3 regions of the Pseudomonas sp. C9-3 genome follow, and region 3 is predicted to be linked to each of the others. Evidence: predicted binding sites of a transcription regulator. Region 3 holds the regulator's gene; each other region holds the start of a gene.
What was found. Region 3 encodes FliA, which starts transcription of late flagellar genes. Its sites were predicted from a motif close to CTAAAGTTTNNNNNNNNNNNGCCGNTAA; they were not measured.

Region 1: the regulator FliA is predicted to act here: its motif matches at 856-883, upstream of RS899_RS30960 (methyl-accepting chemotaxis protein).
Region 2: the regulator FliA is predicted to act here: its motif matches at 922-949, upstream of RS899_RS23935 (methyl-accepting chemotaxis protein).

Annotation. Positions count from the first base shown of each region.
Region 1 covers NZ_CP135919.1:2,835,817-2,838,081, forward strand. Annotated here, with positions in the region: gene RS899_RS12805 (Na+/H+ antiporter family protein) at 1-633, opposite strand, end outside; gene RS899_RS30960 (methyl-accepting chemotaxis protein) at 926-2,265, shown strand, end outside.
Region 2 covers NZ_CP135919.1:5,216,160-5,218,424, forward strand. Annotated here, with positions in the region: gene RS899_RS23930 (bifunctional O-acetylhomoserine aminocarboxypropyltransferase/cysteine synthase) at 1-666, shown strand, start outside; gene RS899_RS23935 (methyl-accepting chemotaxis protein) at 1,172-2,265, shown strand, end outside.
Region 3 covers NZ_CP135919.1:3,874,346-3,876,610, reverse strand. Annotated here, with positions in the region: gene flhF (flagellar biosynthesis protein FlhF) at 1-58, shown strand, start outside; gene fleN (flagellar synthesis regulator FleN) at 223-1,050, shown strand; gene fliA (RNA polymerase sigma factor FliA) at 1,047-1,796, shown strand; gene RS899_RS17540 (chemotaxis response regulator CheY) at 1,994-2,265, shown strand, end outside.

The DNA of each region.
Region 1 (2,265 bases), 1.0 Mb from region 3:
GAAGCACACCGCGATCAGCAACCCGCAGACCATGCCCAGCGCCGGGATCAGCATGGCGTGGGTGACGTTGATGCCCTGCACGTCGACGCCCGCGCGCGCCACGTTGGCCAGCAGGATCTGGTTCAGGAAGATGTTGCCGAAACCCACCGGCAGGAACATGTAGGGCGTGATCAGGCCAAAGGTGATGACGCAGGCGATCAGCCGGCGGTCGATCTGCAGGCGCGTCAGGACGTAGAGCAGTGGCGGCACCAGCAGCGGAATGAAGGCGATGTGGATCGGCAGGATATTCTGCGAGGAGATCGCCACCACCAGCAGCAGGGCAATCATCATCCACTTGAAGGCACTGGAACCGTTTGCCTCATGCCGGCCGAGCATCGCCAGGGCGCGGTCGGCCAGGGCGTGCGCCATTCCGGAGCGCGCGATGGCCACGGCGAAGGCGCCGAGCATGGCGTAGGACAACGCCACCGTCGCACCGGCACCCAGGCCCTCGTTGAACGCCTTGAGCGTGCCATCCATGCCCAGGCCGCCGAGCAGACCACCTGCCACTGCACCGGCGATCAGCGCGACCACCACATGCACGCGACACAGGCTCAACACCAGCATCAGGCCAATGGCGATCAACACCGCATTCATTCCAGCACTCCTTCCAGGGCTCGCCGCGCCAGGGCGCGGGCAAAAGGCGCGCACTCTGCCAAACGCTCGCCGGGGTGTCAAAATTTCAGTCGAATCAAGACGTTTCCGAGTTCGCCTGGCAGGACTTTCACGCAGACGAGCACGCTTCTTGCCTGGCTTTTCGCCGCCCGTCGGCCAGGCACGCCAGAATCGCCTGTTTTCTGGCGTTTCGCCCCGTCGCGGGTCAAGAAGATGCGGGAAAGGCCGATATAGCTGGCATCCCGAGGCTTAGTTCAAACAAGGATTCCCCTCCATGCTTCTGCGCCGTCTTTCCATCCAGTGGAAGATCACCTTGCTTGCCGGGCTCTGCCTGCTCGGCGTTGTCTCGCTGCTGTCCGGGCTGTCCGTTTACCGCACCCAGCACAGTACCGCGCTGGTCAAGCAATCGAGCACGCAGATGCTCGACGAAGCAGCCAAGGCCCGCCTGCAATCACGCGGTGAAGTCCAGGCCATGCGCATCCAGCGCTACATCATGGACGCCTATCAATATGGCAAGGGTTTCTCACGGCAGGTGCTGTTCCTGCGTGACCAGGCGCAGAAGCGCTTCCTCGATGCCTACGACCTGCGCGAGGACCTGACCCGCCAGGTGAAGACCGCGCTGGAAGGCAACCCGGAACTGCTCGGCCTCTACGTCGCCTTCGAACCCGACGCGCTGGATGGCAAGGACAAGCTGTTCGCCGGCCAGGGCGAACTGGGCAGCAATGATGCCGGTCGCTTCTCCATCTACTGGTCCCAGGCCACGCCGGGTCACCTCGAGTCCGAGGCCATGGCCGAATCGCTGCTCAACGACACCAGCCCCGGCCCCAGCGGCAGCGCCTACAACGCCTGGTTCACCTGCCCCAAGACCACCGGCCAGCCCTGCGTGCTCGATCCGTATTTCGACGACGTGGGCAGCAAGAAGATGCTGATGACCAGCATCGCCTTCCCGCTGGAGCTGGACGGCAAGGTCATCGGCGTCATGGGCCTGGACATCAGCATGGAGAAGCTGCAGGAAATTGCCGTGGAAGGCAGCCAGGAACTCTATGACGGCCAGGGCCGCGTCAGCATCGTCAGCGCGGCAGGCCTGCTCGCCGGTCACAGCGCGGATGCCTCGAAGCTGAGCAAGAACCTCAAGGAGGTCTACCCGAACCAGGGCGCCGACCTGCTGCAGGCCATCGCCGCCAACCATGAGCAGGTGTTCCGCCAGGACGACCAATTGCGCGTAGTCGAACCGTTGCAGCCGATCCCCGGCTCCAAACCCTGGGGCGTGCTGCTGGAAGTCCCGCAGAACGTCCTGCTCGGCCCGGCCATCGAACTGCAGAACGAGTTGGATAACCAGCGTGTGCAAGGCACCGTCTCGCAGTTGGGCTTCGGCCTGATCGCCGTGCTGATCGGCCTGTTCGCCATGTGGCTGACTGCCCGCGGCGTGACCCGTCCGATCCTCGGTGTGGCCGCCATGCTGCGCAATATCGCCAGCGGCGAAGGTGACCTGACCAAGCGCCTGGACTACGCCGGCAAGGACGAACTGGGCGAGCTGGCCGGCTGGTTCAACCGCTTCCTCGACAAGCTGCAGCCGATCATCCGCGACGTGAAATCCTCGGTGCACGACGCCCG
Region 2 (2,265 bases), 1.3 Mb from region 3:
TACATCGGCGGCCACGGCACCAGCATCGGCGGCATCGTCGTCGACTCCGGCAAATTCCCCTGGGCCGAGAACAAGGAACGCTTCCCGCTGCTCAACACGCCCGACCCGTCCTATCACGGCGTGACCTACACCGAAGCCTTCGGCCCCGCCGCCTTCATCGGCCGCTGCCGTGTCGTGCCGCTGCGCAACACCGGTGCCGCGCTCTCGCCGTTCAACGCCTTCCTGATCCTGCAAGGTTTGGAAACCCTCGCCCTGCGCATGGAGCGCCACTGCGAGAACGCCGTGAAAGTCGCCCAGTATTTGCAGGACCACCCGCAAGTCAGCTGGGTGAAGTACGCCGGTCTCGCCGACCACCCCGAGCAGGAACTGGCGCTGCGCTACATGGGCGGCAAGCCCGCGTCGATCCTCTCGTTCGGCATCAAGGGCGGGCAGGAAGCCGGCGCGCGCTTCATCGACGCACTGAACCTGGTGGTGCGCCTGGTCAACATCGGCGACGCCAAGTCCCTGGCCTGCCACCCGGCCTCGACCACCCACCGCCAGCTCAACGACGAAGAACTGCAGAAGGCCGGCGTACCGCGCGACATGGTGCGCCTGTCCATCGGCATCGAGCACATCGACGACATCCTCGCCGACCTCGCCCAGGCGCTGGACGCCGCCAAGGCCTGATCCCGCGGCAACCGAATGAGGCGCCAGGCCGGCGCCTCATTCGCGGGTCAGCGGCCCCTGCAATATCTAATTGCCATCATCTTGCAGACGCTCCATCGGCCTTTCCGTAGAATGCCGGCCAGCGCCGCAAGCCAGCGCGCGACCGCACCCAGTGACACACCAGCGAACAGGGATTTCGTCCGCCTTTCCCCGCCTATTCCTTTCCGACCCGCCTTCCAGGCGCCGGCCGGCGGATAACTTTTTTCGCCCGTGACCATACGGTTCCGCCCGATCCTGCCGATAGGGCTTGGACGTGGTTCGCCACCCTGGCCCCCAACAAGAACAATCTCCGAACGGCCTGACTTCACACAACCTTTCCTGGAGATCGTCAATGAACACCTGGATTTCCAACCTGAGCGTGAATCTCAAGTTGGCCCTGGGCTTCGGCCTGGTCCTCGCCTTCACCGCCATCCTCGCCATCGTCAGTTGGGTCGGCCTGGGCTCGCTGATCGACCGCAGCAACTGGATGAGCGATATCACCGAGCTGAACTCGCGCCTGACCAAGCTGCGCATCACTCGCCTGCAGTACATGATCGCCGACGGCGCCGAGCAGGAAGCCGCCAACGTCATGTCCACCCTGGCCGACTTCAAGGCGCAGCAGCAGAAACTGCGCGCCTCCTTCGTCAGCCCCGAGAACGTGCGCATGCTCGACCAGCTCGGCGGCATCATCGCCGACTACGAGAAGTCCCTGGCCGCCATGCGCGCCGGCTACCAGAGCGCTGGCATCACCCGCCGCGCCCTGCAGGACAACGCCACGCGCGCCGCCGAACTGACGGCCACCATCCAGCAGGACGTACTCAAGGCCCCCGCGGACGAAGAGCGCGCCACCCGCTTCCAGGCCATCACTGGCACCCGTGAAGACCTGCTGCAGGCCCGCTACGACGTGCGCGATTACCTAGCCACGGCCCTCACCAGCAACGGTGACGGCGTGACCCGCGGCCTGGATGAAAGCATCGCCGGCCTGCCGGCCCTGGAAAGCGTCCTCGGCGTCGCCGAAGCGCAGTACGTCCAGCAACTGGGCACTGCCCTGCGCGCCTATCGCGATGCCGTCACCACCCTGCGCGGCAACATGGCCGCCATCGTCCAGGCACGCAAGGAAATGACCACCCAGGGCCAGGACATCGTCAAGATCAGCGAAAGTCTCTACCAACTCCAGCTCGATCGCCGCGACGCCGAAAGCGCCCGCGCCCGCAGCCTGCAGACCCTGTTCACCCTGCTCGCGCTGGTCCTGGGCGGCATCGCCGCGCTGATCATCACCCGCCAGATCACCCGCCCGCTGCAGGAAACCATGGCTGTGGTCGACCGCATCGCCGCCGGCGACCTGTCGCAGACCGTCCAGGTCACCCGCCGCGACGAACTCGGCCGCCTGCAGCAAAGCATGCAGCGCATGAGCCAGAGCCTGCGCGAGCTCATCGGTGGCATCCGCGACGGCGTCACCCAGATCGCCAGCGCCGCCGAGGAACTCTCCGCCGTCACCGAGCAGACCAGCGCCGGCGCGAACACCCAGAAGGTCGAGACGGACCAGGTCGCCACCGCCATGCACGAAATGTCCGCCACCGT
Region 3 (2,265 bases):
CGCCATGGCCGACATGTTCGCCGGCCTTTACCAGCAGCCGGTGCGTCGCGCCAGCTGAGGATTGTGAGCCCCGGGTGGGGCGTGGGGCGGCCGGTTGGGCCGCCCAAGCGATGCGGATGCTCTGCAAGATGATCCGCGAGCACCGGAAGCGGTGGAGCACCGCAGCCGGATTAGCCGAAACGCCAGAAGCGTGACGGTCGAATGACGAGACAAGGTATTGATATGGGCATGCATCCCGTTCAGGTAATCGCAGTCACCGGTGGCAAGGGTGGCGTGGGCAAGACCAACGTGTCGGTGAATCTGTCGCTGGCGCTGGCCGATCTTGGTCGCCGCGTCATGCTGCTGGACGCCGACCTTGGCCTGGCCAACGTCGACGTGCTGCTGGGCCTGTCGCCCAAGCGCACGCTGGCCGACGTGATCGAAGGCGAATGCGACCTGCGCGACGTGATCCTCCAGGGGCCCGGCGGCATCCGCATCGTCCCGGCGGCCTCGGGCACCCAGAGCATGGTGCACCTCACGCCGATGCAGCATGCCGGCCTGATCCAGGCTTTCAGCGACATCAGCGACAACATCGACGTGCTGGTGGTGGACACCGCCGCCGGTATCGGCGACTCGGTGGTGAGCTTCGTTCGCGCGGCCCAGGAAGTACTGCTGGTCGTCTGCGATGAACCCACGTCCATCACCGATGCCTATGCTTTGATCAAGCTGCTCAACCGCGACTACGGCATGACCCGTTTCCGCGTGCTGGCGAACATGGCCCACAGCCCCCAGGAGGGCCGCAACCTGTTCGCCAAGCTGACCAAGGTCACCGACCGTTTCCTCGACGTGGCGCTGCAGTACGTCGGCGCCATTCCTTACGACGAGTCGGTGCGCAAGGCGGTGCAGAAGCAGCGTTCGGTGTATGAGGCGTTCCCGCGCAGCAAGGCTTCCCTGGCCTTCCGGGCGGTGGCGCAGAAGGTCGACAGCTGGCCGCTGCCGGCCAACCCACGAGGGCACCTGGAGTTCTTCGTCGAGCGCCTGGTGCAACATCCCACGGGTTCGGCCGTATGACCGCGGCCTCCGGAGCGCGTATGTACAGCAAGGCACAGGCGCATAACTCCCAGGAACTGCTGATCCAGAAACACGCACCACTGGTGAAGCGCATCGCCTACCACCTGCTGGGCCGCCTGCCGGCCAGCGTGCAGGTGGAGGACCTGATGCAGGCCGGGATGATCGGCCTGCTGGAGGCGGCGAAGAAGTACGACGCGGGCAAGGGCGCGAGCTTCGAGACCTATGCCGGCATCCGTATCCGTGGCGCCATGCTCGACGAGGTGCGCAAGGGCGATTGGGCGCCCCGTTCGGTGCACCGCAACACCCGTATGGTCAGCGACGCCATCCGCGCCGTCGAGGCGCGCACCGGACGCGACGCTAAAGATCAGGAGGTTGCTGCCGAACTCAATATGAGCCTCGAAGATTATTACGGCATCCTCAGCGACACCCAGGGCAGCCGGCTGTACAGCTTCGATGACATGTTGCAGGACGGTGAACAGGGCGGTGGCCTTGCCGAAGACGCTTCGCATCACGACAACGAGCCGTCCCACGGCCTGGAAGACGAACGCTTCCAGGCGGCGCTGGCCGACGCCATTACCAAGCTGCCCGAGCGCGAGCGGCTGGTCCTGGCGCTGTACTACGACGAGGAGCTCAACCTCAAGGAGATCGGCGAAGTACTGGGCGTCAGCGAGTCCCGCGTCAGCCAGCTGCACAGCCAGTGCGCCGCGCGCCTGCGCTCGCGACTGGCGGAGTGGCGCGCGCGCTGAGCATCGGGTAGTTTCGCGGCTGCTTGTTCTGAGCGTAAAGCCTGAAAGGAATTTCCTTAGGCAAGTTATAGGCTTACGAATTTTTGGGTGACGTTCCTTTGACGCATCCACCCCAAAGAGCGCACGGCGCTCAATGAATTGACGGCACGCCCGCCAGGGCGCGTTTGGTATCGATGGAGGCAGGTTTGGACAAGAACATGAAAATTCTCATCGTGGACGACTTTTCCACGATGAGGCGCATCATCAAGAACCTCCTGCGAGACCTGGGGTTCACCAACACCGCAGAAGCCGACGACGGCACCACTGCGCTGCCGATGCTGCACAGCGGCAACTTCGATTTCCTCGTGACCGACTGGAACATGCCCGGCATGACCGGCATCGACCTGCTTCGTGCGGTCCGCGCCGACGAGCGCCTCAAGCACCTGCCGGTGCTGATGGTCACCGCCGAAGCCAAGCGCGACCAGATCAT